One region of the Salinibacter sp. 10B genome, then DNA from elsewhere that is predicted to be linked to it. Evidence: riboswitches for the same ligand, from Rfam matches in the RefSeq annotation. Region 1 holds a riboswitch; the other holds the start of a gene.
The links. A riboswitch is a leader RNA that binds a small molecule or an ion and turns the genes downstream of it on or off. The one in region 1 is predicted to bind thiamine pyrophosphate.
Positions count from the first base shown of each region.

Region 2: linked by a shared signal. The riboswitch ahead of tenA (thiaminase II) and the one ahead of BSZ35_RS08740 (TonB-dependent receptor) in region 1 are both predicted to bind thiamine pyrophosphate.

Region 1 covers NZ_MQWC01000004.1:2,077,633-2,093,849, forward strand. The annotation lists gene secA (preprotein translocase subunit SecA) at 1-2,542, opposite strand, end outside; gene BSZ35_RS08715 (branched-chain amino acid transaminase) at 3,152-4,087, opposite strand; gene BSZ35_RS08720 (glycosyltransferase family 2 protein) at 4,166-4,927, opposite strand; gene BSZ35_RS08725 (GNAT family N-acetyltransferase) at 5,220-5,714, opposite strand; gene BSZ35_RS08730 (AAA family ATPase) at 5,817-7,361, opposite strand; gene BSZ35_RS08735 (hypothetical protein) at 7,661-8,146, shown strand; gene BSZ35_RS08740 (TonB-dependent receptor) at 8,157-10,736, opposite strand; TPP riboswitch at 10,852-10,957, opposite strand; gene BSZ35_RS08745 (DUF429 domain-containing protein) at 11,142-11,885, opposite strand; gene BSZ35_RS08750 (hypothetical protein) at 12,154-13,428, opposite strand; gene BSZ35_RS08755 (nucleotidyltransferase domain-containing protein) at 13,636-14,430, opposite strand; gene BSZ35_RS08760 (CapA family protein) at 14,460-15,407, opposite strand; gene BSZ35_RS08765 (Glu/Leu/Phe/Val dehydrogenase) at 15,605-16,217, opposite strand, start outside.
Region 2 covers NZ_MQWC01000004.1:3,136,634-3,152,850, reverse strand. The annotation lists gene BSZ35_RS12845 (YbhB/YbcL family Raf kinase inhibitor-like protein) at 174-656, shown strand; gene BSZ35_RS12840 (fasciclin domain-containing protein) at 811-2,574, opposite strand; gene BSZ35_RS12835 (acyl-CoA carboxylase subunit beta) at 2,910-4,496, shown strand; gene BSZ35_RS12830 (lytic transglycosylase domain-containing protein) at 4,899-6,524, shown strand; gene BSZ35_RS12825 (response regulator transcription factor) at 6,635-7,285, opposite strand; gene BSZ35_RS12820 (cation-translocating P-type ATPase) at 7,654-10,050, shown strand; gene BSZ35_RS12815 (wax ester/triacylglycerol synthase family O-acyltransferase) at 10,662-12,038, shown strand; TPP riboswitch at 12,237-12,340, shown strand; gene tenA (thiaminase II) at 12,416-13,135, shown strand; gene BSZ35_RS12805 (hypothetical protein) at 13,335-13,922, opposite strand; gene BSZ35_RS12800 (b(o/a)3-type cytochrome-c oxidase subunit 1) at 14,130-15,800, opposite strand; gene BSZ35_RS12795 (cytochrome c oxidase subunit II) at 15,897-16,217, opposite strand, start outside.

The DNA of each region.
Region 1 (16,217 bases):
GCTTGTAGATCACTTCGCGCTGCGAATTGAGCACGTCGTCGTACTCCAGCTGGCGCTTCCGGATGGCGAAGTTGTTCTGCTCCACCTTCGACTGCGCCCGCTTGATGCTTTTGTTGATCCACGGGTGCGTAATCACCTCGCCCTCCTCGATGCCCATGCTGTCCATCACCTTCGCCACGCGATCGGACCCGAAGAGACGCATCAGCTCGTCTTCGAGACTGACGTAGAACTGGCTCTCGCCCGGGTCGCCCTGTCGGCCGGCCCGGCCCCGAAGCTGGAGGTCAATGCGGCGGCTCTCGTGCCGCTCCGACCCGAGAATGGCCAGCCCGCCGAGCTCGCGCACCTCGTCGCTAATCTTGATGTCGGTTCCACGCCCGGCCATGTTCGTCGCGATCGTCACGGCGCCCTTCTGCCCGGCCTCCGCAATGATGTCGGCCTCCTTCTTGGCACGATCCTGCTTGGCGTTGAGCACGTTGTGGCGAATGCCCTCTCGCTGCAGCATCCGACTGATCGTCTCGGACACCTCGACGGACGCCGATCCCACGAGCACCGGCTGGCCGCGATCGTTGTATTCCTTGACCTTCTCGATGACGGCGTTGAACTTCTCCCGCTTCGTCTGGAACACGAGGTCGTCCTTGTCCTCTCGCCGAACCGGCTCGTGGGTGGGCACGACCACCACGTCGAGGTCGTAGATCTCACCGAACTCCTCCGCCTCCGTCTCCGCCGTCCCCGTCATTCCGGAGAGCTTATCGTACATGCGGAAGTAGTTCTGGAGGGTGATCGTCGCGTAGGTCTGCGTCGCGTTTTGAATCTCGACCTCCTCCTTCGCCTCCAGCGCTTCGTGGAGCCCTTCCGAATAGCGGCGGCCTTCCATCACACGGCCCGTGTGCTCGTCCACAATCTGGACCTTGCCCTCCTCCACGATGTACTCCGTATCGCGCTCGTAGAGGGTAAAGGCCTTTAGGAGTTGCTCAATGGCGTGCACGCGCTCGGCCCGCTCCGAGTACGCGTTGTACACCTCCCGCTTCTCTTCCTGAAGCTCCTTCTCCAGTTCCCGCTTGTCGCTGATATACTTCTCTTCACGCTCCTCCTTCGAGAGGTCGTCGCGCTCCTGCAGATCCTGTTCAAGCTGCTTAATTTTCTCCTGGTGCTCTTCTTCGAGCCCGGCCACCTGGTCGCCCACAACGGGGAGCACGAACATCTCTGCGGTCTCGCCCATCACCTTGGCAATGTACTCTTGCCCCTTCTCCGTCATCTCGATGGACTGCTTCTTCTCATCGACCGAGAAGTAGAGCTCTTCGTCCACCTCCGGCATACGCTTGGCGTTTTCCTGGAGGTAGAAGTTCTCCGTCTGCTGCCGCAGACGCTCCATGCCGGGCTCATTGAGAAGCTTTTGCAGCTGTCGATTCTTCGGGTAGCCGCGCGAGGCCCGAAGAAGGGCCAGCCCGGCCTCGTCTTCGTGACGCTGGGCTTCTCGCGAGTTGCCCGCCTCTTCGGCCTCCTCCTTCTTTTCGATGTGCTCCTTCGCCTCCTTTACGAGCGAGCGCACCAGCTTGCGCTGCGCATTCACCAGCTTCTCCACCGGATCCCGGAGCGCACGGTACTGATCGTTTTCCTGATCGGGCACCGGCCCGCTGATGATGAGGGGCGTGCGCGCTTCATCGATCAAGACCGAGTCGATCTCGTCGATAATCGCGAAGTGATGATCCCGTTGCATGAGCTGCTCGGGACGCACGACGAACGAGTTATCCCGCAGATAGTCGAACCCAAACTCGTTGTTGGTACCGTACGTGATGTCGGCCTCGTAGGCCTCCTTGCGTCCCTGCGTGTGCGGATCGTAGCGGTTCACGCAGTCAACGGTGAGACCGTGAAAGCGATAAATGGGCCCCATCCATTCCGTGTCCCGCTTTGCCAGGTACTCGTTTACCGTCACGAGATGGCACCCCCGGCCTGCAAGGGCGTTGAGGTAAAGCGGCATCACGGCGGCCAGCGTCTTGCCCTCACCGGTCTTCATCTCGGCGATGCGCCCCTGGTGAAGCACCACGGCCCCAAGCAACTGTACATCGTAGGGCACCATCTCCCACTCCACCTGGGAGCCCCCGGCCCGCCACGTCTCGCCCAGCATGCGCCGGCACGTTTCCTTGATGACGGCGAAGGCCTCCGGTAGCAGGTCCCAGAGAATGTCTTCCACGGTGTCCTGCCATTCCTCCTCCAACTCGTCGTACTCGTCGTAAAGCGCGTCGCGTTCCGCAAGGGGGAGGGGCTCTACGTCGGCATCGGCCATCTGCCCGTCGCCCCCAACGGGAGCCTGAGGGGCAGGCGCGCGGCGCAGGCGCTTCTCGATCTCTTCCTGCCGTGCCTCAATGTCGGCCACGGCCTCTTGAATCTCCGCCCTGAACTCGTCGGTCTTGGCCCGAAGCTCATCGTCGGTCAAATCCTGAAGCTCGTCGTAGTGCTCGTTGATCTCCTCCACGACGGGCCAAAGCTTCTCAAGCTCGCGCTTGTTCTGGTCGCCGAACAGGTTTTTTAGCCACTCAAACATGGAACGCTGGTGTCGTACGTACGAAGGACGACGAAGTCGCGATACGAGGCAATCCTAAGAAGAGAACATCGGACGCCTCCGACGGCCCGGCAGAAATGGCCGTCTACCGCATGAGGGGTTGGCACGCAGGCTCTGAGGTTGCGTTCCCGGTCCCACTCGTTTGCACAGGGCGTTCGTCTGTAAAACATGAGGTCTGCCCCTGGTGTCCTCGGGATTTGCCTCTTCCTCCTGCGCCAAACAAATGGGGAACGCCTCCCCAGGATCCGGGTCCCGAACGGCCAAGATCCGCCCCGCGGACAATCCAAACCTTCTATCTCTCCTCGCATTCGCCCCCCTACTCTTCCTCCCTAGACCGCCCGATCCCCCCTCCTTCTGAGACGCTTACGCGCCGTGCCGAGCCCCTTCCCATCCGTTTACTACATTCTCCCCACTGCCCTCCAACGAGGAACGCTGTTTCTCATCGGCCTGGTCCTGCTACTGGTTGTGGCCATAATCGCCTAGCCAAAAAATCGCAGGCCGCCCCCCACCCCAACGGTCCCGACGACGCGGCCACAGGGAGGCCCCGGCAGACGAAACACAGCCGACGATGACCTCCCGGCCGTGCGTCCGTTACGTCGTCACCCCCGCCTCTTCCGGCACGTCAACGAACGTGAGCCAGTCGTGCGGGTCTTCCCCGCCCTGCACCACGTCGAAGAAGGCATCCTGCAATTCCTTCGTGACCGGGCCGCGCTTGCCCCGACCAATTTCGTAATCGTCCACTGTGCGAATGGGCGTCACCTCTGCCGCCGTGCCCGTAAAGAAGAGCTCGTCGGCCAGGTAGAGCTCCTCGCGGGCAATCCGTTTCTCCTCGATGGAGTACCCACGCGCCTCTGCCAGTGCAATGACGGAGTCTCGCGTGATGCCCGGAAGAATGGTAGAGCTGGACGGGGCAGTGTAGAGCGTCTCGTCCTTCACGAGAAAGAGGTTCTCCCCACTGCCTTCAGCAACGTATCCGTCAGTGGTGAGCATAATGCCTTCCATCTTGCCGTTCTTCACGGCGTTCATCTTCACGAGGGAGGCATTCAGATAATTGCCGCCGGCCTTCGCCATGGCCGGGAAGGTGTTGGGCGCCATCCGATTCCAGCTGGCTACCTCCACGTCCACCCCCTTCTCCAGGGCTTCTTCGCCGAGATACTGTCCCCACTCCCAGACGGCAATAGCTGTGTCGACCGTGTTGTCGAGCGGGTTGACGCCCATTGGGCCTTCGCCCCGAAACACCACCGGCCGGATATAACACGCAGGGAGGCCGCTGTGCTCAATCGTCTCGACAACCGCTGTATTCAACTCATCGAGCGTATACGGAATCTCCATGCGGTACACCTTTGCCGAATCGAGGAGGCGTTGCATGTGCTCCTCCAGTCGAAAAACGGCCGGGCCGCGCTCCGTTTCGTAGCAACGGATGCCTTCAAACACGGACGAACCGTAGTGAATGACGTGCGACAGGACGTGCACCTGCGCGTCCTCATGGGAAACGAACTCTCCGTTGAACCAGATGTCGGGCTTCATGATAAAATGAGCTGAGGGATGATCGGGGGAATCGAGCGGCGAAGAACCAGGAGCAAAACGAGGCCCAAAGGGAAAGGTTCACCTGAACCTTGGGCCGGTGTGGAGGTCGTTTCGGCCCTGCTCGACCCGTGCCCTCAACGTTGGGATGCGACGGCGCCGCGTGAACGCCATCCGCCCGATGGTCCACAGAATCTTGGCCGAGGCCTTCACGGTGCCCTGAATGGTGCCGGTGATTTTCGAAACGCCCACCCGCCGCCGGTAGGAGACAGGAACCTCCTCCGTGCGCAGCCCCGCCTCTACGGCCTTGATCTGCATCTCAATGGTCCACCCGAAGGTTTTGTCCTGCATGTCCAGCGCCCGCAGGTCGCGGAAGCGGATGGCCCGAAACGGGCCGAGGTCGGTGTACTCCGCCCCCCAGACCCATCGCATGAGTGTACACGCCAGCCGGTTGCCAATCTGGGCCTGCGGCAGCAGGGCCCCCGGTTCCGTCTCGCCCCGAATGCGGGACCCCACCACGAAATCAGCGTCGTCGTTCACAATCGGCTCGACGAGTCGCGTCATCTCCTCCGGATGATCGCTGTAGTCGCCGTCGAGGAAGACGACAATGTCCGGTTGCCGGGCCTTCGCATACTCGATCCCGCGCAGGCAGGCGTAACCGTATCCCTGCCGTTCTTCAGTGAGGACAGTGGCCCCGGCGGCCCGGGCGTTATCCTCCGTCTCGTCGGTGGAGGCATTGTTGACGACCACCACCTCGTCTGCAACGTCATCGGGAATGTCGCCAATCACCTGGCCGATGGCACGCGCTTCGTTGAAAGCAGGAATAATGACAAGGGTAGTCACGGGACGATCGGCCGAACGAGAAAAAGACGAGGAGTCCGCTCTATGGGACGCAAGCCCCAATGGACGTTACGGAAAGTGCGATTTGCATTGAGCGTTCCTCGTGAGGGATCGAGAAAAACCCCCGGTCTTCCAGGACCAACCAGACGATTGTTCACTGACGGCAGACCGCCGCATCGTTATTAAAGAAACACTGCAAGGCAGAGGGCCTTGGCCGGGAAAATCAGTATACAGGACAATCGGTTGTCCGCGGTCGGCCGACCGGGAACCGGCCTAAGAAGCCATCTCCCGGTCACTACGCCTCCGCCGCAGCCATCTCTTCAATCGCCTCCTCGTTCATGCGCATCGTCGTCCAGTCGTCCATCGGCTCAGCGCCCACCTCCTCGTAGAAGTCGATCGCGTCTTCATTCCAGTCCAGCACCGCCCACTCCATCCGGCGGCACCCGCGTGCCTCCGCAATCTCCGCACATCGCTGCAACAGCGCAAAGCCAATGCCCTCGCCCCGGTACGTCGACTTTACGAAGAGGTCCTCCACGTAGAGTCCCGCGTTGGTGAGGAACGTGGAATAGTTGTGGAAGAAGAGCGCAAATCCCACCGCCGTGCCGCTGTCCGTCTCCGCAATCAGCGCCTCACATCCTGTGAGCGCTTCCTCCGACAAATGCTCGCGCAGGAGATGCACGCTGGGCTCAGCCTCGTCCATCAGTCGCTCGTAGGCGGCCAGCTCCAGGATGAGATCTTGCAGCGTCTCGGCATCGTCGGGGGTGGCCTTTCGGATCGTTGCTACAGCCATCGTTGTGCTACGGGTGAGTGGAAGGGCCAGCCTCGGTCATAGCAGCTGCGTTCGGTCGGAACCGTTAAACGCAGGACGTTGAACCACGAAACGTGGAACGCGCTATCGATATCGGCTCAGCGGGTCGTCATCGTCGTCGTCATCGAAGCCCTCGTCCGGCATGCCACCGTCGCCGAGCGAGGACAGCATCGAGCCCATGATGTCGTCGTAGGACTGTACGCCGTCGCCAATCTCCTTCCCGATGAGTGAGTTCTGGTGGAGCGCCTCCAGGACGAACTCCATTGTCACGAGCCGCTCGGCGTCCGAATCGGGCGTCGCGTGCTGTTCGACGAGATCATACAGCCCGTCGATCTGCGTCAGGGTCTCGGCGTAGGTGTCGTCGCTCATGTCCTGCTCCAGGTCCACCGAGTGGCCGTCGGCAAACCAGTCCAGCACGTCCTGGTAGGCCGGGCGGCCCTTCTCCTTGTCATCCGGGTCGGGGAAGTAGCGGGTGTAGATGGCGCGGATGGCCTGCCCGATGAGCGAAAGCGCCACGTTTTGCGCCCCCTCCTGCTCCCCCTCGTAGACGAGTTCGACCTTACCGGTAATGGCCGGTGCCACATGCATGAGGTCGCTGATGCGAACCGTCGTTTCCTCCTCCCCGTTCAGCAGCGCGCGGCGCTCGGCAGCCGAGAGCAGCGCCTCCATCGCCGCCCGCGTCACACGCACCGAGACGCCCGACGTCTGGTCAATGTACTCGCTCTCGCGGGCCTCGAACGCAATCTGCTCGATGATCTCGCGGAAGAAGTGGGGCACGTGCACGTCAATGGCGGCCTCGCCGTCGTCGGACGCTCGGTCGATCCAGGCCTCCTGCTCGGTAATCGCCATCCCCGTATCCAGCGTCTTCGGGTAGTGGGTGATGATCTGGCTGTCGATCCGGTCCTTGAGCGGCGTCACCAGGTTGCCGCGACTCGTGTAGTCCTCCGGGTTGGCCGAGAAGACCATCATCACGTCGAGCGGAAATCGCACGTTGAATCCGCGGATCTGAATGTCCTGCTCCTCCATGATGTTGAACAGGCCCACCTGAATGCGGGGCTGGAGGTCCGGCAGCTCGTTAATCGCGAAGATGCCGCGATTCGTGCGCGGGATAATGCCGAAGTGGATGACCTCCTCATCGGCGTAGGTGAGGCGCTTGTTGGCGGCCTTGATGGGGTCGATGTCGCCGATGAGGTCCGCGATCGTGGTGTCGGGCGTCGCCAGCTTTTCGCCGTAGCGGGCCTCGCGCGGCAGCCACTCGATCGGCGTCTCATCACCGTGCTCGTCCACGACCTCGCGCCCCTGCTTCGTCACCGGCTCGAACGGATTCTCGTTCAGCGGGGTGTCCGCAAGCACCGGGATGTAGTCGTCCAGCAGGTCTGGTAGCATCCGGATGAGGCGCGTCTTGGCCTGCCCACGGAGGCCGAGCAGAATGAGATCGTGCTTGGCCAGAATGGCATTCTGGATCTGCGGAATCACCGTCTGGTCGTAGCCCAGAATGCCGGGAAAGATGTTCTCGTCGGCACGCAGCTTTGCAATCAAATTCGCCCGCATCTCGTCCTTCACGGAGCGAACCTGGTAGCCGGAGGCCTTCAACTCGCCGAGGGTCGAAAGATCAGTCGGGGCAGACATAGGGAAGCGGGGTACGTACAAAAGACCAGGAGGGATGCCGGATTGGCGAGGCGCGAACTGGCACGCAGGCCCCAAATGGCTGTTCCCCTCTTCGGTCCATTGCACCGGAAGAATTACACCTTCGGCGAAGTGCGTTTGCCTCACTCCCGCATCGTGCCTGACAGGGTGGCCCCGGGTCTCCCCTCGTTACGGAAATATTGTGTTCAATTGGATCTGTCGCCCTTACCTCGCATTCAGGCGGGCAGGTTTCAACTGGAAACCAACTGTCGTCTAGCCCTGTCATCCATTTCGCTCTGCTCATGACCTACGTCTCTCGCGTTCTGTCCCTAGCCGCACTGGCCTTTGTGCTCAGCGCCGCTGTGTCTTCCGTCCACGCCCAGCGCACCTCCGGGGCCGTGGGCCTCGGTGGTCAGGTAGGCGAACCCTCCGGCGTGACGCTGAAGGTCCACAATGCCGGGGCGCCGTCCTATGATTTTCTGGCGGCGTGGAGCAGTGTCAGTGACTTCTTTTTCCTGAACGGCCACGCGCTCTTTGAGAAGCCCCTCCCCGCCGAGAACGTCGAGCAACCCCTGGAGTGGTTCATTGGCCCGGGTGCGTACGTTGGTGTTTTCGAAGCCGGTCCTCAGGACGGAGAGGCCGTATTCGGGATCAGCGGCACCATTGGAGTCCAGATGGTGCTGGCCGAACACTTCGAACTGTACCTGCAAGCCACACCCCGATTCAACCTCGCTCCGGAGACGGACGGGGATCTCGGCGGCGGGCTCGGCCTCCGGTACTACTTCTAACCCCCCAACATTACGGAAACCGATACCTCAACTCTACGAACATGCTGCGCGTGGCGGCCGGGTAGAAGCGCGGGCCGCTCGCGCCCCGGACGCCGTGCTGCAACACATGGGCGTCGAGCAGGTTGTCGGCGTTGAGCTGAAGCTGAAGGCCCTCGAACGGCGTGTGTGCGGGGGCCTCGTAGGTGAGCGAGGCGCCAAGCAAGGCGTACGGATCGATCGTGCGAGCGTCGGTCTCCTTAACGACCAGATCGCCACCGTCAACGGTCGCGGCGTCCCCGCCGGAGTTGTCGACGTACTGACGGCCCACGACCCGCACGTTGAGCGACGCGGTGAGCCCCTGCCACGTGTACGACGTGCGCAAATTGGCCAGTTGTTCAGGCGAAGATGCAATCGGGTTGCCGTCACGTTCGAGGGCGACGGTCGTGTCCCCCAGCGTCCGGTACTCGGTGAAGTCGATGAACCGGGTACGGGCAATCATCGCATTGCCCGAAAGGGTCCATCCGGGCACCAGTTGCACGCTGCCCTCCAGTTCTAGGCCCGCGTGTCGGCTCCGATCGGCATTGCCAGTCCGGGGCACCCCGAACTGCGTAACCCCACCGCTCGGGACAATCTCATTCCAGAATTCCATCCAAAAGCCGTTGGCCGAGAGGCGGTAACGACGTCGATTCAGAGAGCCGCCGACCTCCACGTCTACCAGATGCTCCGGCTCGATGAGGGGCCGGTCGTAGTCGAATGAACCGTCCATCCCCCGCTCAAACTGCGGCGTCGCCCCCGCCGGTCCTTCGCCTCCGTCATAGAGCTGGGTACGGCGAGGTTCTCGACTGGCAAAAGCAATGCTCGCGTAGGTGCTGAACGGCTGATCCGGAAAGAGTGTAACGCCCAGGCGCGGGTTCGCAAAGAAATAAGGCACCGTGAAGTTGTGCGCCTGCAGGTTCTTGCGATCGAACGTCTTTTCGTCGTAGAAGCGGTAGCGGCGCCAGGTGAGTTGCAGATCGGCCTGCACGGCCAGCCGATCCACAGGCCGGAAGAGGTGGGCACCAAAAGCAGACGTAATGATCTTTTCGCCCCGGTACTGCCAGAGCCGATGATCGGCTTCCGGCCCCACCACTGCATCCGGAATCATGGACCCGGCCCGCTGAATACGCCCCCATCGCAGGGATCGATGCAGACGCGCCTCGACGCCCACCGTCGTCTTCGTCGTCCCGCTCTCATACACCAGCGTCGGAATCCAGCCCCACTGGTGCTGGTCGAGCGTGCCCCGCACAACCACGTCGTCGGGCGTGAGACCGAAGGCAAAAAGGGGAGCAGCACGCTCAGCGTCGCTCAGCCGTCGGCCGTCAAGGGTGACGTCGTCCGGAAGACGCAGATAATCGGCGGATCGGTAATTGGCACCGTAGTCGAAGTAGCCGACGCCCCGAATCCAGAAGGCCGTCTGGTCAAGCGACCAGTCCGGCGACACGCGCCACTCATGATTGAGGTGGACCTGGGGCGGTCGAAAGCGCTCTTGGTCGTTGGCGGCAGCACTCGGATTCTGCCGGCGCGCCGTCTCGTTGTCGTTGGCCGACTTTGGAATGCCACTAAACGCCAATCCGTCCATCTGCAATCCCCCAAAGGCCTGGATTTTGAGGGTGGACCGCTCACCGTAGCGCGCAATTCCGCCGAAGAAGCGATTGAACTCGGTCCACGCATTGCGGCGGTAGCCGTCCGACACGACGCGGCTGACGCGAGCGTTGAGAACATAGCGATCGCCGAGCAGGCCGCTGTTGGCCGTCACCGAGTAGCGCTGCGTGTCGAACGACCCGGCCCCCGTGCGAACGCGAAGGTACGGCTCCGGCTCGAACGGATCGGTGACGATGTTGATGGCCCCGCCGATGCCTACGGAGCCGTACAGCGACGCCCCCGCCCCACGCTGCACCTGCACGTCCTCGATCGAAGATTCCATGCCGTAGAGGTTCACCCAGAACACGTTGAAGTCCTCTGGGTCGTTCTGCGGCACGCCGTTGATCGACACCGCAATTCGGCGTTGGTCGAAGCCGCGGATGGAGAGGGTCGAATACCCGATCCCATTGCCGTTTTCGGAATAGGAGGTGGTCGACGGCATCTCTTCCAGCAGTGCCGGGAGATCCTGAACCCCGAGGCGTCGGTCCACCTCGTCGGTCGTGAGGTTGCTGACGGTAACGGGGGCGACCCGTTGCTGCGCCCGTCGCGTGGAAATGACGACCTCGTCCTGGGCCAGCGAGCGGGGATGGAGCGCAATCGTGTCGCGCCTCGTCTCGCCGGCAGCAAGGATGAGGCGTTCGGTGTGGCGCTCGTAGCCCACGAAGCTCACCGCAAGCCGGTAGCGGCCCGGAGCCACGCCGCGCAGGATAAACCGACCGGTTGAATCCGTGGAGGTCCCGTAGCGACGCTGCCCGGTGGCCGGATTGCGCAGGACCACGTTTGCTCCGGGTAAAGGTTGAGACGGATCAGACTCAACCACGCGTCCGATAACGGCCGCCGATTGGGTAGACTGGCCGTGCGCCGGAAGGAGCGCAGCAACACTAAACAAAAGGACAAAAACGAACGACTGGAGAGAACGAAGCAAGATCATCGTCGCGCCAAGCAGATGTGAACGAGCAAGCGGCGCGCCGATGGGGGACAATACAAACGCCGCCACCATCGACACGGATGGGGGCGGCGACAACCGAACTGGCCCGCCACGGACCAGCCATCGCCTGCTTCTTCCCTACGCCGGTATGAACCGGGTCAGGTTCGAAGGGTACGGTCTCAGCCCCGACGCAGCAGCGCGCCGGGACGCCCCCAGCAGTCATTTCAAATGTCAATTCGGATACCGGAGGCGGCACCGCGTGTTTCTGCGCCCGGAGGACGCTATTGGCTCAGCTATGGATGAATTACAGATTCAGATGGACGCACTAATACGGCGAGTTCCTTTTGAGCACAACCATTCGGTGCAAAACATGGTCGCCGGTATAAGCCAACCATCCCTGATGCGGGCTCACCGCCAGATTTCCATGCGCAATCCCTGTGCACTTTCTGGGGCCGGTTCGGTCTCCGGTGGGCACCGCTCGGCTGTGCCCTCACGAATCCGCCGGGCCGTCCAGCAGGCGGCATGGGCATCGATCACATCGTCTGCCCCGAGCGCTCCTTCTGCGACCGCTGCGACGGCCTCCTCAACGTCCGGAATCCCATTTTTCTGCAACAAGCGCACGCGCTCATCGCGCCCCTCCCGGCTCTTCTTTTTCGCCTCAACCGGCGCGTCCCCATTCATAGCATAGAAAGAGAGCTCGGGATGTACCTCGCGGACGCGCTGCTGGCGCTGAGGAGTCATCCGTGCAGCCAGGGCCCGCAGCTTCGGCAGCAGGTGGAAGGCCTGCTTCGAAAGACCGGGCGCGTCCGGTCCGCTGGCGCGATTGCGACGGAGAGCCTCCTCGTAGGTATCAGCCTGAAGAGTGTCGTACGCGGGGGCCGAAAAAACACTCGCCCCGCGCGGATGCCCCAACAGCTTGCGCGCAGCCTGGTCGCAGGCCCGTCCGCCCGGCTCGGCCTGCTCCGGGCACCCAATCACCATGTCGATGCCCGTCACCGCTGGCGCCTCCGGCAGATCGAGCAGCGCCTCCACGGCGTCCACCGTGCGTCGCCGTATCGTCCCGGTCGTGGGTTGCCAAAGCACAATGGCCCAACCGTCTCGAAACCCATCAGCCCCGGCCACCCACTCTGCTGAGGAAGCCTCGTCGGTCATCGCATTGATCTGCGTCTCTATTCCGGTCGAACCCGTTGCTCTGAACCCGGAGAGACCGCTTCCGATCCGCAGTGCGTTCCGTACGCCCCCCTCTCTCCGAGCAACGTCCCCTCAACGCCCGTCCTCCTTTTTCTTCAAAAAGGAAACGACGACACCAATCTCCGGCCCCAAAAGAAAATGCCCGTCCCCCTTCTCGGGACGGGCATACCGACTGGACGTCTTGAATCAGCTTCAAACCGCCGGCCGGTAGGGTCGCTCCACAGAATCGCTACGGCAGAACCGCATCGATCACGTCGCTGATCTCCTCGTCGTTGGCATCGCTGTAGAAGTACTCCTGAGCGTTTGTGATCGTGTGGTTCATGATCGAGCGTCCGCACATCGACCCCGAGCATCCGCTCGTAATCGAGTGTCCGTGGTGCCCGCCAATCAGGTGACCGACCTCGTGGGTGAGGATCAGTCGATTGATGTGCAGACTCCGGGAGGAAAGCACCTCGCTGAAGAGGTGATTGTCCCCACTGCCTCCGCCCCATCCTCCGCTCGGCGACCCGATCCCTCCGGCCCGGCCGGCAAGGCCGTTCACGTCGTACCCAACCAGAAACAGGTGCATTTGCTTCTCCGAAAGGGAGTGAATCAGGAAGTAATTCGGATCCTCCAGCTGGTTAATCAGCGTACCGTGACTGGTGGTGGACGGCCCGCCGGACACCCAGACCTCCTGTCCGGCAATGCTCAGATCCAGACGCCACGTGTCGCTAGAGATCGGTTCGATGAGCCCATCGGTAATCTGCGCGGCCAGGAACAGGCTCTCCTGACGACGCCACACAGTGTTCGGATCCGCGTCGTGGAAGTTGACATCTCCGTCCAACACCACACTGGCCGACGCATCGACGTTCAACTTCGCGCGTCCCTGTCGGTCGCCGTTCGTATCCGCTGAGTCGTAAACGTCTCCGTCCCCGATCTCAAAATCCCTGGTATGTTCGATATTGTAGACTACGTGGAAATTGGGGTAATCGTCGGTCTGGAGCACGTGGTTGACCGACTGGATGTAGCTGAGCCCAAAATCGGAGTGGCGCAGAACCCCGCGGAGCATCGTCTGCTCGTCATCGAGAATGGTGACGCCCCCCAACCGGCGCGCATTGTCCTGCCCCCCGAGGAGGTAGCTCTGTTCGGGAGGCAGACGGACCGTCTCGTAGGTCTCGGGTCCCTCCCGCAAAATGCCGGTCTCGACGCTGTCGGGACGAAGATCGGCCGGCCGACTCCGGAAGGTCGTCTCGACCACCTCGTTCTCCGGGGTGACGAGCGGAAGCGTCGTTTCTCCAGACTCAAGCTCCTGTACTACCTCGCCAACGCTGATCTTCCGAACCTGTAGCTCGGCAACCTGCGCTCCGAAGGCGTCCTGTACTCGGCTCGCAAGCTCCTCGCTCGAAATGTCCCCGGGGTGTTGATCCTCGCCTTCCTCCTGCGTAGCGACTGTGTCACATCCTATCGCAGCGAAAAGAATGACGAATAGGAAAAGCAGTCCGAATGTACTTGGTCGCTTATACATAGTGACGTCCACAATCGATGGAATAAGAAACGAACAGCGACCGGTCCCGGAAACCGGCCCCCAGAAGTGCCTGATCAGGAAGAGGATATCGGCGGCGCCCTCGCCCTCTTAGCACGGGGTTTCCTCCTAAACCCGGACACTGTGCATCCGAGAGATCGGACAAGCAGCCCGCTTCCATCGGACGGACACCTCTCCGAGGCGCATCCCTCAGGGCAGTGAAACGTCGTTCCCGACCACGAATCGGAAGAAATTGTTGAGCGGCTCCACGCCGGGCCGAAGCGACGAACCGGGCCACTCTACGTTGGTCTGCCGCTCCAGCTCTGCCTCGACAAACGTATGCAACACCGGACGGCGCGGACCGGCGCCAAGCTCGTGCTCCGTCTGTTTCTGATCAATGAGCGTCTCGATCGCCTCCCGAACGTCACTCCGGTCCACTGTCGCGTGTAGGAGCCGACCGAATTCTACCGGTACAGGATCTGATCTGTGTTCGGTCCATCGCACGGCCAGCAGAGCACGAAGAACGTAGAGATACGCCTTGTGGGAAATCGGCTCCTCGGCAAGATTCTGCTCCGCCACACTCCGGGCCATGCCTCGGTACGCGTGCCCAACCCTTCGAGCCGTGTAGTACTCCGGCAGCAGCGCCCGCCATCGGGCCATCACTGCCTCGTCTTGGTGGTACACGATGGGCGACTGCAGCCAATCCAGCAGTGTGGGATTGGCAGACTGGAAGAGGCCGAGTGCTTTGCGCAGATCCCACCCGTGCACATCGATCGCGTCCGCGATGGGAGGGTCAATCGTATCGTCGCGCTGCTCCAAATCGATGGACAGGTACCACTCTCGCGGATGCACGTAGACGACGCGCACGTCGTAGTCGCTATCCTGCGACGGAAAGCCCCACGCCCGACTTCCCGCCTCGCAGGCATAAAGCACTGCGACGTCGTGCTCCCTCTCGATCCGATCGAGGCGGTCGGCAATCTGGTCGTGGCGCTCGGGGACGTTCATGATTGTCAGGGGGGAGGGACGAAGACAACTTATCCCTGACCGAGTGAGGTCGGATCCGTTCCAGCGTCGAGGTCCGCGGCGTCGAACGCTGGACACCGGAATGTGACCCGGCACTGCTGCTGATCTCGATCCAATTCAATCTCGCGGAAGTCCGCCTGCACGATCTCGGGCGCCCCGTCTCCACTGCGCGCCATCCCCACCTTGAGAATGGCCCCTTCTCCAAGGACCGGCAACTGCTTCCCCGTCACAAAATTGCCGAGCGACCACGCCACCAGTCGGTGGTCGTTGTGCCGCTCAAACGGCTGTGGGAGGTGCGTATGGTGTCCTACCACAAGATCATATCCCTCCGGTGGAACCTGCGAGGGTCGAGGCTGCCGTTCGTGTTCGTATCCCCAGTGGGGAAGGGCCACATGCAGGCCGGGATCGGCGGGCACTCCAGGATCATCCCGAGCCACCCCCTCATCCGGCCGATTTAGCCACCGGGTCCAGGCCGTGAGCGTCACGTCCTCAGCGAGCCAAAGACGCGGACACTCCTCAGTACCCAACCACCGGATGCCGCGCCGATTGAGAAATTCTGTGGTGCGGTGCAGGGCCTCCGGCCCAAAATCCGTCGCGTGGTTGTTGGCCACGGTGAGCACCCATCGGTCCAGCGGAGCAAGCACGTCGAGCACCTTGACGATGCTCGGCCGATGCTTCATCAGAAACGGCTGCCAGTACCGATCCGAGAACACTCCTTCCAGATTGCCCACCACAACGTCACAATCGTCAAAAAACGACCGCACGCCTGCCCCAAACTGCACCTCTCGTCCGAACAGGGGGCAGATGTCGCCCACAAAGCCTACCGTCCGCTCCAATGGTCCCTCTCGTAACCGGAGCGCTCGGTCCAGCGATTTGGGCCGGGGCGGGGGGGAGGAAAAGCGCCGCCGGACCATGGAAAGAAACTCTCCAACCGGATAGGGACTGAACGGAATGCGCATAGCCAATTGGGAGCACGCAGAAATGCGAACGTACGCCCAGAACCCGAGCAGATCGGACGCAGAGCCCCCGGAGTACGAGCTACATACTCGTACAGCCGAGCCCCCCACCAAGGCCCACGGTCCAGATTTGTGTGCACCAGCATCCTTTCTTCGCCCCCTCAGACAATCCGCTCCGCTTGTCCCCCGTCGGCAAGACGCTACGGAAAGATGCCCATCTGCTGATATGACTGGGCGATCTTGTTGATGGCGCTCACGAACGCCGCCGTTCGCGTGTCCACATTCTTCTCTTTTCGCACATCCCGAATTTCCGTGTAGGCCTGCGCCATCGTGTCCTCAAGGCCCGAGTTCACGAGATCCCGCTCACTGGCCCCGAAGCCGACCTGTTCGATAAGCGTCTCCAGTAGATCTTCGTCGAAGTCTTCCGCCGTAAGCTCATCGACGGCGCGGAGGATGCGCTCAGCATTGCGCTCCTCGAAGCGACGACTCATCCGCCCGTGGCGAACGTGCGAGAGATTGCGAAGCCATTCAAAGTAGGACACCGTGACCCCTCCGGCATTGAGATAAACATCCGGAATCATGAGCACGCCCTTCTCCTGCAATATATCGTCGGCCTGAGAGGTTACAGGCCCGTTGGCCGCCTCGGCCACAATGCTGGCCTGGATGCGGGGAGCATTATCGGTCGTGATGACCCCTTCGAGGGCGGCAGGAATGAGAATGTCGCACGGCAACTCGAGCGCCTTGGCAGAGGTCTCGATGTCTTCGGCGCCCGGAAAGTCGAGAATGGAGCCGGTCTCTTCTCGGTGGGCCACC
Region 2 (16,217 bases), 1.1 Mb from region 1:
CCCATCTCTGAACGTTTCCGAAAAACGGGCGGAGGTACTGAAAACGAAAAACACTGGCTGGAGCGGACATGTAGTTTCCATGAAGAGACGTTCCAGACCTCTTCACTAGCAAGACGGTGTTGCGTCTGGCGACGGATTCTCATCGGTTCTTTTGCCCAATCTGCTGAGTCGTCATGTCCGATTTTCAGTTTACCTCCGTTCCGTTCGCCCCCGCTGCCTCCATTCCAGCAGAGTATACCTGCGACGGGGAAGACGTCTCCCCTCCCTTGTCGTGGCGTCCTCCTCCCAAGGCGACCGAGAGCCTTGCCCTGGTTGTTGACGACCCCGATGCTCCGGGAACCGGTGCATTCACACACTGGATTCTTTTCAACCTCCCGCCGAGCGTCACCTCCTTGCCCCGAGCGTATGGTGCTGGAGACCCTCGGGTGGACACCGAGTCCCTGACGCCCCGAGAAGGCATGAACGACTTTGGGGACGTGGGCTACGGTGGCCCCTGTCCTCCGATCGGCGAAACGCACCGGTATGTCTTCACCCTGTACGCCCTCCCCTCGCCTCTCGACCTTTCTGCCGGCGCCGATCGGGCCAAGGTGATGACCGTCCTCGACGGGCACGTCTCCACAAAAGCGGAGCACGTGGGCACCTACCAGCGCGGGTAATGGAGAGAGATGCCTCCGGCTCCCATCTGAAGTACTCACAATCAAAAATGCCGTCGTCTGGACGTGGCCTGCGCCTCCCCCACAAAAAAAGCCCGCCCTCCATTCCGGACGGAACGGTGGGCGGGCAAGACCCTCTCGACTGAGGACTTTGTCCTTAGCTACCAGTACTCACGTTGCCCTGTGAGACGATGTACTGGATGTTCGGAATGCTCTCGTGCACGTTGACGTACCCGTCGAACCCAACGAGCGTGTCATACGATTCCCCGATGAGCTTACCGCTCCGAGCCTCCGTGTCTTTCCCATCGATCGGACTGAGGTAGTACGCAATGTTGCCGTCCGAATTATTGTGGATGTGGGCCGGATGCGAGACGTCGGCGCCCGTTGAGCCATCGCCGCCGGGCTGCAGGGACACCTGTGCGTACGTCATGCCGTCGGTCAGCTCAATGAGCGTCACCTCGCCCGGGATGCCGTTCGGGGCCAGGTTGCCATTGTTACTGTTGGCCGACAGCGAAAAGGTCGTCGACCGTCCGTTGTCCACGAGGTCCAGGCCGGCTGCGAGGGTTCCTTCGGCGTTGGCGCCGATGTTGCCCTGCGAGACCACCGTGCCCAGACTCGACGTGCTCTCGTGGATGTTGACGTATCCGTTGAAGTTGGCAAGCTCCTCGAACGGGCGGTTCACGAGGCGAGCGCTGGTTCCTCCGCCGCCGCTGCCGTCAATCGGGGTCAGGTAAATCTCGATCCCGCCGCCCTCAGAGACCGAATTGGCGTGAATGTGTGCTGGGTGAGCGACCTGAGTATTCGTTGCCCCGTTCTCAAGCTCCAGCGTTACCGCCGTCTGGCTCTCACTGACCTCCCAGAAGGTGACGGTCCCATTCACTCCCTCGGAAATAGCGCCCTCGTTGGACTGAGCCGCCAATTCGTAGCTCACGCTCTTCGTAAAGCTGGGCGGCACGAGAATTCCGTCAATGAGGTGGATAATGCCGTTGCTCGCCCGCTGATCCACGCGGTCGAGATTCAGTGTGGCCTCGCCGCCGTTGAACACGATGGTGCCGTCTTCTCGCTGCGTGATCGTCACCTCTTCCCCCTGCAGGGTGGGGACGGAGATCTCGCCGTTGTCGCTCTGCGACAGCATCTGGACGAGGGACTCGGCGTCGGTGATGCCGTCGAGCACGTGGTACTGGAGAATCTGCTGGACCTCGTTGTCGCTAAAGCCACTGAGGTCCGCGTTTTCGAACGCGGCGTTGTTGGGCGCAAACGTGGTCCAGGTGTTGTCCGCACTCTCGAAGGCCTGCACCAATTCGGCGTTCTGCAGGGCCTGGTAGAGCTGCTCGGTCGCAGTCGTCACCTGCAGCCGCTCAGCGGCGGTGCGGTTGGTCAGCAGAACGTCGCCGATCACATGGGCCACGCCGTTGTCAGTTTCGATGTCGGCACTCGTTACCGGAGCCCCCTCGACGAAGACGTTGCCGTCGTCATCGATGCTGACCTCAATCTCTTCTTCGGTGACGGTCGTGAAGGTGTCCCCATCTTCGAGGTCGCCGGACAGGACAGCAGCCCCTTGCACGACGTGATAGTCCAACACAGACCCGAGCAGATCCGCGTTGCTTGTTAGGAAGTCAACGTCGTACGACTCAAAGGCCGCGTTGGAGGGCGCAAACACCGTAAAGGTTTCGGCCGTGTCGTCCAGGACGCTGGCCCGATCGGTGGCCTGCAACGCCGTGGCAAGAGTACTAAGGTTATCGCTGCCCGTTACCGCATCGGTGAGGGTCGTTGCGGGTTCGGAATCATCGCCGTTATCGTCATCCATGTCCCCGTTGCTGTCGCAGCCTACGATGACGAGGGCGAAGGCAAGCAGGAGAACCTGCAGCCCGGCCCATAGGCGCCGGTGGGGGAGAAGGGCTGTGTTTGAGTATGATCTCATGGGAGTGAAGAGGTTTTCAGAAAGGATTGTGTACTTAACGATGCTTTGTTTGCGTCGCGACGACACGGAGCCCCTCTCCAGTACCCATTCCTAAGTGCAACGGGGGCGTAATACCGTATTGGGTGCCTATCGGCGGGACAGTACCGCGGGAAAACGGCTTGGACCACACCGTCCCTCCAATCGGAGTCCCCCCGAGCATGGCCCTCTTCGCAAGAAAAGCGGGAGCGGGACGGACATGCTCAGCAGGGATTCGTTGAGGAAGGATGCCGTGGCTCTTACTTTCATCCCTCACCCTCCTTTCTGTCTTCTCTCGTTCACGATCGTCCTCTTCTCTTATGAGCGCCCCCACCTCCTCCACCACTGATGCCCAGACCCACCGAGAGCTGTACGAGGATCTCCAGCACCGCCGCGAAGAGGCCGCCAAGGGAGGCGGAGACGCACGCATCGAACGGCAACACGAAAAGGACAAGCTCACCGCCCGCGAGCGCCTCGACATTCTGCTCGACGACGGGTCGTTCGAAGAGCTGGGCACGTTCGTTCGACACCAGGAGACCAACTTCGACCTTGACGAGAACCGGCCGTACGGCGACGGCGTCGTGACGGGCTACGGCACCATCCACGGGCGGCTCGTCTACGTCTTCAGCCAGGACTTTACCGTCTACGGCGGCTCGCTCGGCCGGGCACACGCGGACAAGATCGTGAACGTGATGGAGAAGGCGCTGGAGAATGGGGCGCCCCTCATCGGCCTCAACGACAGTGGCGGTGCGCGCATCCAGGAGGGCGTGAAGAGCCTCGGCGGCTACGCCGACATCTTCAAGCTCAACACCGACGCGTCCGGCGTCATTCCGCAGATCTCCGCCATCATGGGGCCGTGCGCCGGAGGCGCGGTTTACAGCCCGGCCATCACCGACTTCACGTTCATGGTGGAGGACACCAGCTACATGTTCGTGACGGGGCCGCACGTGGTGAAGACGGTGACGCAGGAAGACGTGACGGCAGGAGAGCTGGGCGGGGCACGCACCCACGCGACCAAGAGCGGCGTGAGCCACGTGACGTGCAAGAACGACGTGGACTGCCTCCGTCGCATTCGGGACCTCATGAGCTACCTCCCGCAGAATTGCGAGGAAGACCCGCCCCGGCAGTCGCGCGATGAGGTCTCCAGCGCACTCGACGGAGAGGAACTGGACGCACTGGTGCCGGAGGAGCCGAACAAGCCCTACGACATGCGCGACGTGATCCGGCACATCGTCGACAAAGACGACTTCTTCGAGATCCAGCCCGACTTCGGCGAGAATCTGATCACCGGCTTTTCGCGGCTCGGCGGACGCCCCATCGGCATCGTGGCCAACCAGCCCGCCGTACTCTCGGGCACGCTCAACATCGACGCTTCCGTGAAGGGCGCTCGGTTTGTTCGGTTCTGCGACGCCTTCAACATTCCGCTACTGGTCTTCGAAGACGTGCCCGGCTTTCTGCCCGGCACCGACCAGGAGTGGAACGGCATCATCAAGGAAGGGGCCAAGTTGCTCTACGCCTTTTGCGAGGCCACCGTGCCCCGCATTACCGTCATCACCCGCAAGGCATACGGGGGGGCCTACGACGTCATGAATTCAAAACACATCGGGGGTGACCTCAACTTTGCCTGGCCCACCGCCGAGGTGGCCGTAATGGGGCCCAAAAGTGCCGTCGAGATTATCTACCGTGATGAGCTTCAAGAGGCCGACGACCCGGAGGCCGCAAAAGACGAGTTTGTTGAACAGTACCGGGAGGCGTTTGCGACTCCCTACGTGGCGGCGGAATACGGCTACGTGGACGATGTCATCAAGCCGAGCGAAACTCGGAGGCGTCTCCTCCGTGGCTTCGATATGCTGGAGAACAAGGTCGTTAACAATCCGCCCAAAAAACACGGCAATATGCCCCTGTAACAGCCGCGGATTCCGGACACACGGAGGTAGCGGACAATCGCCTCGACCGTCTTAGAAACTGTTTTGCGGTCACAGGATGGGGAGAGAGCCAAAACAGTCTCTCTTCAAATCAACACGCAGAGGGAACCAGAATCCCAAGATTTGAGAAACCTCTCTTCCGAAACGGACCGTCCACGGATCGCTGGATCGGTTTATGCGTCATGAATTGGTAGATTTACAACCCGGTCACAGATTCACGCGTTGTGCCTGAAGGGTCTACTGTGACCTGCGTCGAATCTTCGCGGCGCATACGGAATGAAAGGGACGCCGACGTTTCATTCCACTTCGAAATAGGGGAGTCATCTCTTTTGGACCCCGCGTCGCAATTCCGTCACCGATGCTCCGCACGGAGCGGGAGGTGCCATGCAGAAGCGTACGTTTCTCCTTGTCGTTGCCATCGGTGGGGTGGTTCTCGCCGCACTCTGGCACCACTCGGTACATCCATCGGCCCCCACGTCCGAGACCTCCTGGACGCACTCCCTCGCCCGCACGGGCCCGATCGCTCACGCCAATCCCCCAGCCTCACAGGACACCCTGTCCGAGGCCGACGCCTTGCGTCGCATCGAGCGACTCTATCGCCTCCAGGCCGACCTCATGCAGGCGCAAGCCGCCCACGACGCCAAACGGGTCGAGGGAATTTTACACACGGCCATCGACGAGTTGGGAACGCTCCTCAATCATCGCAGTCTCGCGGATCGCCCACGCTTCCGCCGGGTCTTTCATGCCCTCACCTCGGAATACGAGAAGCGCTATGGCATCCCCGACACGCTCCGACTTCCCGAAGGGGACATTCACACGATGCGCGGCGGCCTCTTTGCAACCCTCAACGACGATGCGCCGGCCTCGCTCGTGGACGAACTGCCCTCCGATCTGCGCGAGCAGGATCTGCCAATCCCTCTCACCCTGAATCGTCCTGTTAAGGAGAGCATGGCTTTTCTGCTGGACCACAAGCAGCAGTACCTGTATCCGTGGCTGCGGCGGGCCTCCACCTACTTCCCTATGATCGAGCAGATCCTTGCAGAAGAGGGCGTGCCGGACGAACTGAAGTATCTCGCAATTGCTGAGAGTGGGCTCAACCCCCACGCCCAAAGCCGGGCTCAGGCCGCTGGCATCTGGCAATTCGTGGCCCGAACGGGCCGTCGTTACGGCCTATCGGTCGACCCCTGGGTGGATGAACGCCTCGATCCGGAAAAATCGACGCGAGCCGCGGCGCGCCATTTGAAAGACTTGTATGCTCGCTTCGGAGACTGGCAATTGGCCCTGGCGGGGTACAACTGCGATCCGGGCGTGGTGCAGTATCACGTCTACAAGTACCGACAGCGCACGGGGGAGACGCCCTCATTCTGGGACATCTACCAGAAGCTGCCGGAGGAGACGCGCAACTACGTCCCCCTCTTTACCGCCACGGCCGTCATTCTCTCGAATCCCACGGACTTTGACCTCAAGCGCGTGGAGGCCGGTCCGCGCTATGCCTTCGACTACGTGCCCGTGGAGGCCGCTCTCACCATCGAGCAGGTGGCCACCCTGGCGGAAGTAAAGAAAACAAAGGTTCAGGTATTAAATCCGGAGCTGCGGAGCAACCGTCTCCCGCCCTCGGAAGAGCCGTACTATGTGCGCCTGCCCTACGGCACGTACCACACATTTGCCAAGAACTACGCCGCCCTCCCAGCCGAAGAACGAGCTCCCTCGCTGAAGCATATTCTGCAATCCGGGGAAACGATGGGACAGGTCGCCGAGCGGTACCACGTGGAGCGCGACCGTCTCGTGGAGGCCAACACCAATGGCTATCCGATTTCCATGCACGTAGGACAGCCCCTCACAATTCCGGAAACGGAGTACGCAGGAAATACCCGCATTGCCGAAAGCGCAGACGCCACCCCAATTCGCGTACGCTACGGCCGCCGCACCATCCGCTCCATCGGCACCGGCGAGTCGCTGGAGACGAGTCTAACGGCGGCCGCCTCCGAGTCGCCTCCCCCCACCCCGTAGTGCAGGCTCAGTCGGGACGCTGAGACTCTCCCCCCAGCGCCTTCGTTTGAAACATGGATCTCGCCCCATGTACCGACAAGACCGTGTCCTGATGCCCATTCCGTCTCCGACTACCGCTCCCCGTTCAGGCCCTTGCTCTCACAGTACATCCACTGCATAGCATACTGCAGAAGGGCCGAGATGCTGTCAAGCCCTAGTTTTTCTCGTGCTCGGCGCCGATGAGTCTCCACTGTCTTGCGGCTAAGGCCTAGTTCGTCTTGAACCTTCTCGACGCTGTATCCTCGACCGATCATGCGGAAAACCTCTCGCTCTCGATCCGTCAGTTCGTCAACGGAAAATCGAGCCTCTGCTGATCCATTCTGTCTCATCCGGCGGACGATGCGATTGGTCATTCGGTCGCTGAGAAACGTTTCTCCGCGTTCGATACAGCGAATCGCCTCCACGATCCACTCTACGGGTTCGGTTTTCATCAGATAGCCGGACGCCCCTGTTCGCAGGGCCCGCTCCGCGTATATTTTCTCATCGTACATCGAAAAGATGAGAATCCCGACGTCCGGATTCTGTCTGTTGATGGTCCGTACCAGATCGAGACCGTGCCCATCCGGAAGCGAGATGTCCACGATGGCGACATCGGGGGGCTGTTGTTGAATCTCAGAGAGTCCTTCCCGAAACCCGGTTGCATACCCGAGAAGGTCGACTCCGATCGTATGGTGTAGCGCATCGGCCACCGCCTGGCAGATGACCGGATGGTCATCCACCATGTACACAGACGTGATCCGGGACGGATCGGAACGAGCGGTCCTGGGGAGAGGAGATCTGCTCGTATCGGGTAACGAACGACGGGTTGATGGTGTCATCATTTTGAAGGGATCTGTTGCACACCGAGAGAGGAGTGCCCCAATCTATGCGGGATCGCCCCGGGAACCCCGTATCAGTATGGAGGGGGTGGGGCTGCACCGTTGGTGCAAGTGACCGTGTCCGCAGCGGACCTCGCATAGTTCCGAATCCCCCACAGGGCACAATCCTGTCGGGCCCCTCCCCACATACGATCGCAGATCAACGGCGGACACCATCGGGAAGTGCTGCGTTTGCCGTTCTGAGAATCGTCCTATGTTTTCCTCCCGTCTCGATGAGTACAGCCCCGACCTCTCCGTCCCCCACGACGAGCGCCTCTGATCCAGCCGACGCGTCTTCTGAGCGGTGCACGCTCTGCGATCTGCCGACCCCGGATCCCCCCGTGACCGGCACGGACGTCAACGGCACCTTCTGCTGTCCGGGCTGCCGGGACGTCTACCGCACGCTCGACACCCTCGATGACGAGGACAAAGCGGCGGTCCGTGAGCGCTTGGACGGCTCCGGTGCCGCTTCCCCCGTCCCCGACGACGCGGCCGAAACGTTCTTGCACGTACAGGGCATGCACTGCACGGCGTGCGAGGCCTTTCTCGAAGCAGTGGCCGAGCAGGCGGACGGGGTCTACCGGGCAGAGGCCAGCTATGCCTCCGAGATGATGCGTCTTCATTACGACGAGGACCAGCAGTCGGGGGACGCTCTGGCCTCCCATCTCACCCGGAGTGGATATACCGCTGCCCGAGACCGATCGGAGGCGGACGATGACTCCAGCACCGCCGTCCGGCTCATTTTCGGTGGCTTCTTCACCATGATGGTGATGGTGTGGTACATCGTGTTTCTGTACCCGGTATACGTCGGAGGGAATGGCCTCGTCCCTCTGGAAGGGGAGTTTGCCCGCTACGCGCTCGGCAACGTATGGCTCGCGACCACGGTGGTCCTCGGCATTACCGGCTGGCCGTTGATCCGCAGTGCCGGGGTCAGCCTCCGTGTCCTGAAGCCCAACATGGATTTGTTGATCGTGATCGCAGCGGGCAGTGCCTACCTCTACAGCACCGGTGCCCTGCTGTTGGGAGAAATGGAGGTCTACTTCGACGTAGCCGTCGTTATCATCTTCGTCGTCACCCTCGGTCGCTGGTTCGCGGACCGGGTAAAAGCGCGAGCCGTCGGGCTGTTGTCCGAACTCACCCGCGAGCAGGTAGACGCTGCTCAGCGCGTCGGGGCCGATGGCACTACCGAGTCTGTTGCCCTTAGCGCCCTCTGCTCCGGCGACGTGGTACGAGTACGCCAGGGTGAACGCGTCCCGATCGACGGTACGGTTGCCGAGGGACGAGCGACGGTTGACGAATCGCTCCTGACGGGGGAGGCCCGCCCCGTCTCCAAGACCCCGGGCGACGACGTGATCGGCGGAAGCGTAGTACAAACGAACGTGCTCGACGTGCGGGTGGGAGAGGAGGCGCAAAGCACACTCGACCGACTCGTACGCCTGATGTGGGAGATCCAGGCCTCTACGCCGGGTGTGCAGCAGGTGGCCGACCGGCTGGCCTCCATCTTTGTCCCGCTTGTGTTGGTACTTGGCGTTGGGGCCGTTGGCATTCAACTCACGATGGGAGCTACGCTTCCGTACGCGCTGCTCAGTGGCCTGACGGTTCTCATCGTATCGTGCCCCTGCGCGCTCGGCCTCGCGACGCCATTGGCCGTGGCCGCCGGCACGCAGGCCGGCCTCCGGCGCCGCATCGTCATCAAGCACCCCGGTGCCTTCGAGCAGGCTGCCGACCTCGACCTGGTGGTCTTCGACAAGACCGGAACGCTCACCACGGGCCAAATGCAGGTCGTCGACGCGACGGGCGACCCCGAGACGCTCGCACAGGCCCGCGCCATTGAACAGTGGTCGTCACATCCCGTCGGCCGGGCGGTCGCTGGTTCGGGAAGGAGCACCGACGCCGAGGTACGCGACGTGAAGACCCATCCGCGCGGCATCGGGGCGACGATCAACGGGGATCGCGTCTTTGTAGGCCACCCGGAGGCGTACCGGACACGGGGCGGAACGATCTCGGCTTCGCTATCCGCGAAGGCGAAGGCTGCGATCGAGAACGCGCGGGTGCCCGTGGTGGTGGGGGGAGACGAAGATGAAGCACAAGGCCTCTTTGTGGTAGGCGACTCGCTCCGCGACGAAGCCGACGCCGTCCTCGACCAGCTCGGCGAATCTGTCCGCGTTGCTGTGTGTACGGGCGACCATAAGGCCGCCGTAGCCCCCCTCCGCGCCGACTCTCGTATCGATGAGGTGTTTGCCGAAGTGCGGCCCGAAGCCAAGCGCGCCCTCCTCCGCACATGGCGCACAGATCACAACGGAGTAGCCATGGTGGGCGACGGCAGTAACGACGCCCCGGCCCTCGCCGACGCGGACCTCGGAGTGGCCTTCGGTCCCACGGCCCTCGCCGCCGACTCTGCCGATGTCGTGCTGTTGGACGACGACCTTACGCGTCTTCCGGACCTTTTGAACCTGGCCCGCACCACCCGTCGACGCATCCGTCAGAATCTGGGTTGGGCATTCGGCTACAACGCCATTGCCATTCCGCTGGCCATTCTCGGCTGGCTCAATCCGCTGGCCGCCGCCCTCGCCATGGCGTCGAGCAGTCTGTTGGTGGTGGGGAATTCGGCACGACGGTTAGATGGATGAGTCGTCGTACGCTCCCATCTGCGCGTGCCTCATTGTCAGGATGATTCCCAGTATACGAGAAGGGAGAGCAGTGTCTGTATAAAGGGTCTATTGCTCCGTCAAGCTGAGGACGTCGAGTGTCGAATCGTACTCTGTCTCCGAAGCCTGATGTCGGTTACGACATTACGGTTCGACGACAAGCGCTCACGCACACTGACGAAATGTACAATCAATAGCGTCACAAACATGGAACCGTCCTGCTCCAACTAGGGCTTTCCTATACGATTGTCAGGGCGACTGCGTCTTGACGTTTCTGGAGGAGAGGCTCTCTGCACTCGCCCTCCCCGACAGCCCGCGTTCGGTTGTTCTGCGTCCCGGACTCGATCTCGGTACGGCAATCAACGAGGGTCGCTTTTGAGATCGCACTCCGTCGGTCTGTTCACGAGGCATCTCCTCGCCCCTTAACCACCTATTGCGTACGATTGGATTGTCCTGGCTCGGCCAGGAAAAGGCGCTTACGGCGCATTTCGCCACCTTCCCCCTCTGTCATTGTCAAGTTGGATGGGACGTGCCGTCGTCGACTGGCGTAGATTGGGGATGTTGTTCTTTTGCACCGAATCCCTTTTCCGGTCGTGGCTGCTCCGTCCCGTCGCCCTCTCTCCCCCGTCGATGCGGCCTGGTATCGCATGGACTGGCCCAATAATCCGGCCGTCATTACCGGCCTCTTGTATCTCGATGCTCCGGTCGACCTCGAAACGGCACGCTTGGTGTTTGCCGAGCGCCTGCTCGACGTTGATCGCTTCCGGTCCCGGGTCGTGGAGCGAGGCCTTCTTTGGTCGCTACCCTACTGGGAAACGGACCCGCACTTCGACATCGCCCCCCACGTACAGGCACTGAGAGGACCCGGCTCGGGGGACGAGTCGGACCTCCTTGACCTCGTCGGGGATCTTGCCTCGAGGCCGCTTCCGCCGGATCGCCCGCTGTGGCAGGCTTACGTCATTGATCGGGGCGAGACCAGTGCTCTCGTGATTCGATTTCACCACTGCATGGCCGACGGCACCGGATCGGTCGCGCTTGCCCGGCACCTGCTGGATCCGGTCGACGCCTCGGCCTCCATTCCGTCCACTCCCGCACAACCCAGCCTGCCGAGGGCCACCTCTCTCTTCGACCGTACAAGGCGTGGGCTTTGGACCGGACTCCGAGTGGGCATCGAACGATTTTGCCATCCCGTCGACACCCTCCAGCATCTGCCAACGGTGGTCGAGGGCGTCGGCATCGCCGCGGGATCGGTGCTTGAGCCGGCCGACCCGCCGACGCCGCTCCATGGAGCGCTGAACGGAACCCGACGCTTGGCCCACACCAAGCCCTTTCCCTTGGCCGACGTAAAAGCAATCGGACGCGGGGCCGACGCCACCGTCAACGACGTGCTGGTGGCCGCCGTGGCGGGCGCTCTGCGCCACTACCTGCTCGACCACGACACAACGGAGGCCCTCCCGTCTCTCCGAGCGATTGTGCCCGTCGACCTGCGCCCCGAGGGACGGGCCCTGGAGCTCGGCAATGCCTTCGGCCTCACCTTTCTCCCCCTCCCCGTGAATGAGACCGATCCCGCGGCCCGGCTTCGGGCAGCCAAAAGCGGGATGGATGCCATCAAGCACTCGCCGGAAGCACACGTTTTTCTGGGTATTCTGGGCCTGTTTGGCCAGCTCCCGGCGTGGATCGAGGACGCTGCCGCCGACCTGTTTGCAAGCAAGGCCACGGCGGTCCTCACCAATGTCACCGGGCCAACGCACCGGCACGCCTTCGCCGGACGAACACTCGAAGGTCTCGTGTTCTGGGTGCCCCATCCCGTGCACCTTGGCCTCGGTATCAGCATTCTCAGCTACGACGGAGGCCTCACGGTGGGCGTGATGACGGATGGCGGGGTGGTGGCGGAGCCTTCGATCATCGCGAGGGCCATTGAGGAAGAGGTCACGGCTTTGCAGAAACGCGTGGTGCCCGTGCCAGCCTGATGCGTGGGGCTCCAATCCTCAGAGGCGTGTATGTGATAAAATCATCTTTGCCCTTCTGTTATTCGGCTGTACCTGGGACGAGTGGGCGAGAACCCGCCCGGTCTGTCAGCCATCAAATTCAGACGCCAATATCAAGACGCAATCGCTCTGGCACGATTGCTCCACCTTGATCCTGACCCACGCTGTCAGTACGTTTGAAAACGAAGCTAGGGGTGTGCGGCGCCGTACGGCGACCGGGCTGAGAGAGTCCCTTCGAACCTGATCCGGTTCACACCGGCGAAGGAAAGCAAGACCTGGGGCCACCAGGCGTGCGTATCATCTCTGGCTTCGCCTTTTCACATCGCATCCGTTTTGCGAAGCCATTCTACTACGACGCCATGCCTGAAACGCTTGCTGCCCCCATCGACACTCGCCCGTACACCGTCCCGCCGTTTGCCCAGTCGTGCCTGGAGCACGTCCGCAAGGCCTGGGACGAAGCTGTCGATCACCCGTTCGTGCACGCCCTGGCCGACGGCTCGCTCGACCCGGAGCGATTTAAATTCTACCAGATGCAGGACGCGCGCTACCTGGAGGCCTTTGCCGATGCCGCGTCCCTCGTCTCTACCCGCTGTCCGGACCCGGACGATAAGCTCTGGTTCATCGACGCCGCCCGCCTCGCTGTTGTCGTAGAGGGCGAACTCCATGAAGGATATGGAGAAGAGCTGGGGTATGGGCCTGACGACATTCGCGACCTCACGCTGACACCGAACAATCGCGCCTACCAGAATCACATGCTGGAGCGGGCGCAGCGGGGCACGCTCGTGGAGGCGGTGGCCGCCCTCACGCCGTGTCCGTGGCTCTACATCGAGTTAGGCCAACGGCTGGAGCGGGAAATGGGGGCCGTGCCCGACGATCATCCGTATGCGGAGTGGTTGGAGATGTACCGCGATCCGGACTTTCACGAATACATGGACAACCTCCTGGCGCGGCTACAGCGCTTTGCGGAGGCGGCGGATGAGTCTGCCCGCGAAGGCGCCCGCACGGCCTTTACCACCAGCGTTCGGTACGAGTGGATGTTCTGGAATCAGGCCTGGACGCAGCAGGAATGGCCAGTCTAGGCAGTGGCGAATTGCGAGTAGCGAATGACGAGTTGGGGCGCCGATGATGGCTGATCCGTGAAGCGTGAGGCGTGATACGTGAAGACAACCCCGGACGTCACGACTCACGATTCACGCATCACGTCCTGTTTGGGGACGCTACGGAAGACAGATTTCGTTTTGCCCTCGAACGAAGCTCGTGCGATCCGGGAAGGGAGCGTCACTGCATCCGCACGGGCACGTGTCCCACATCCATCGTGCGGGTTGCTGACACAGTGGAGTCGGGGGCACTCGTCGCCGTCGCCGTGATCGTGAGGGCATCGGGGCGCTGCCCGACCGGGAGGGTCCAGGACGCCGTGAACGAGGTCGTGTCGGACGGCGCCCACGTGTAGCTCGGGGCCGTGGTGCGCTCCGCTCCGTTGGTCGCCGTGAGGCGGTCGAATGTGAGCGTCGTGCGTCGCTCCAGCGCCGTGTCGGGCCGGGCCGTGAGCATGAAGGTCCACGCCTCATCGGTGGCACGGACGCGGAGACGCCACACCCGAATATCCGGTGCCAGCGACGGTACAAGCCTGCCGCCCTCCTCCAGCACGGGCCGCTGCGTCTCAGTCGACGTTTTCGCCTCGTCGCCGTAGAACAGATACGAGCGGAGCAGCGTCATCCCCTCAATCCCAAAGGCCAGCCCAAAGGCCAGCGTCAATAGAATGCGCACCAGCCACTTCTCGTAGATGTCCGACTCATTCGAAGAGGAGGACCCAGTTGGTGCGTCCGATGAGGAATCCGGTTTCGAAGAAGGGTTGACGGTGCCCAAGAGAGGGAAGCCGTTGGTGGAAAATCATTTTGTACTGAAGCTGTCCGCCCGACGGATTGCGTACTGGGGGACCCTCGCCGAGAATGCAGTCCACTCTCGGAATTGGTCCAGGAGAAACGAGTCACACTGGAGTCTCCATCTTTGAAAAGACTCCGCTCTCCTGTTTCGGGTCCCCCCTTCAACGCATTACGCAATACGCCCCATCCGTTACACCGGCGTGGGCGGTGCCCCCGGTGAGAAGAGTCCATCCATCACCATATCGGCCAACGGCAGCGAGTAGGCGAGAAGAACGAGCACAATCGCAATCGCAATCCACAGCTTCATGTTGTCCAGAATCTTCGGCGTGTGTTCTGCGCCGCTCAAGGGCTCCGGAATCGTATCATCAATCGGGCCCTCTTGTCCCCCACGCCAACTGGCAATGACAACCACGAGGAAGAAGACCAACGAGATAAACAGGATGGTTCCGCCGAGGGCCGTTTGCCACTGCATCTCGCTTACCGTGCCAAAGGGAGGATCGTACGTCACGCTCCGATACTCCGGCTCGGCCGTCCGGCGCGGAATACCAGCGAGCCCCGCACGGTGGAGGGCATTCGACATGAGCGTCATCCCGACGAACCAGGTGTAGGGCTGGGCGAGCGCTAGCTTTTTAAACTTGAGGGTTCGCCCCGTGAGCTGCGGCAGGATCCAGTACGTTATGGCCATAAACGTGAGCGCCGAGGCCGTGCCCACCGTGAGATGGAAGTGGCCCGGGATCCAGGCCGTGTTGTGGACGAGCATGTCAATGTTGAGCGACGCATTGATCATGCCGCTGAACCCTCCCGCGGCGAACATGATGCCGGCCAGGGCACAACCCGCAAACGCCGGCCGGTTCCAGGGAAGCGCCCCCATCCACGCAAAGTACCCGGAGCCGCCCCGCTGGCGCGCCCCGTGCTCCATGCTAGAGATGACGGTGAAGGCTGTCATGAGGCTCGGCAGGAGAATCAGGAGCGTCGAAATGACCGCCCACATCTTGTAGCCGAGGCTAATGCCCGGATCGGCGTACTGGTGGTGGAACCCGATCGGGGTGGACAGAAGCAGGAAGAAGACGAACACAATGCGCGTGAGCGAATCGCTGAAGAGCCGTCCGCCCGACAGTTTCGGCAGGATGGAGTACCAGACAAAGTAGGCCGGGAGTAGCCAGAAGTACACCACCGCGTGGCCGAAGTACCAGAACAGGGTCCGTGGCAGCAGCGGGTCAATGTTGGTCACAAACCCGAGCGACCACGGGATGAGGAGCACCACCACTTCGAGCGCCACCCCAATCGAGCAGATGTACCACATGAGCCACGTAAAGAGAACCATGTAGGTCTGCAGGGGAATGGAATCGTCCGGATGCTCTTCGCGCCAGCGGCGGAACGAAATAAACCAGTCAACCCCGGTCAGCCACGACCCAACCACCAGGAGGGCCGCTCCGATGTAAAAGAGCGGATGAGCCTGAAGCGGGGGATAGAACGTGTAGAGCACCGCCGCACTCATGCCACTGCCGGGCACGAGACCACCGAGAATGGCCGTCGCCGTGAGCACCGTACCCACCGTCATCACCCAGAACCAGGTCCAGGTAAACGTCATGTTCTCAGGCTCCCGCTCAAGGCTCCGGGAAATGCCCCATTGATAGAGCCCCACGATGAAGAAGGTGGTGAAGACGAGGGCAAGCAGGACGCCGTGGCCCGTGAGCACATCGTAGTACTGCACCGACGACACGATGCCGCGGAAGGTCCCGGTGCGATGCAGGGCCTGTACGAGCCCAAAGAAGCCCCCAATGCCGAGCGCGGTGAAGGCGACGATGAAGGAGGCCTTGACGATGCGGGTCGCGTCGGGGTAGCGGTCAACAAACGTCATAGAGGATGCCGGGTCCGAATCGGGTGATCGTAGAAAATCGAAATCAATCGCCAGCGCCAACCAGCGAAGCGGGGAAGACGGATTGCGCGCAATGCGCTATTGCGCACTGGCGGTCACGAGATTGCTTTCATCGTACTCCGACTTGGGGACGACCTTAATCTGTCCCTGCATCGTGTGATGAGCAGCACCACAGTACTCATGACAGATGACGCCATAGGTGCCCGGCTCCGGAAAAATCGTTCCAAAGGTCGCAATTTGGCCGGGAATCGCCATGGAATTGATGTTGGTGCCCACCACCTCGAAGCCGTGGATGACGTCCGGACTCGTCACGTGGAAGGTGACCCGGGTATCAGCCGGAAGCACCAGCGGCTGCCCCGACCCCGGGCGAAAGAGAAATTTCTGCGCCACCATGTACAC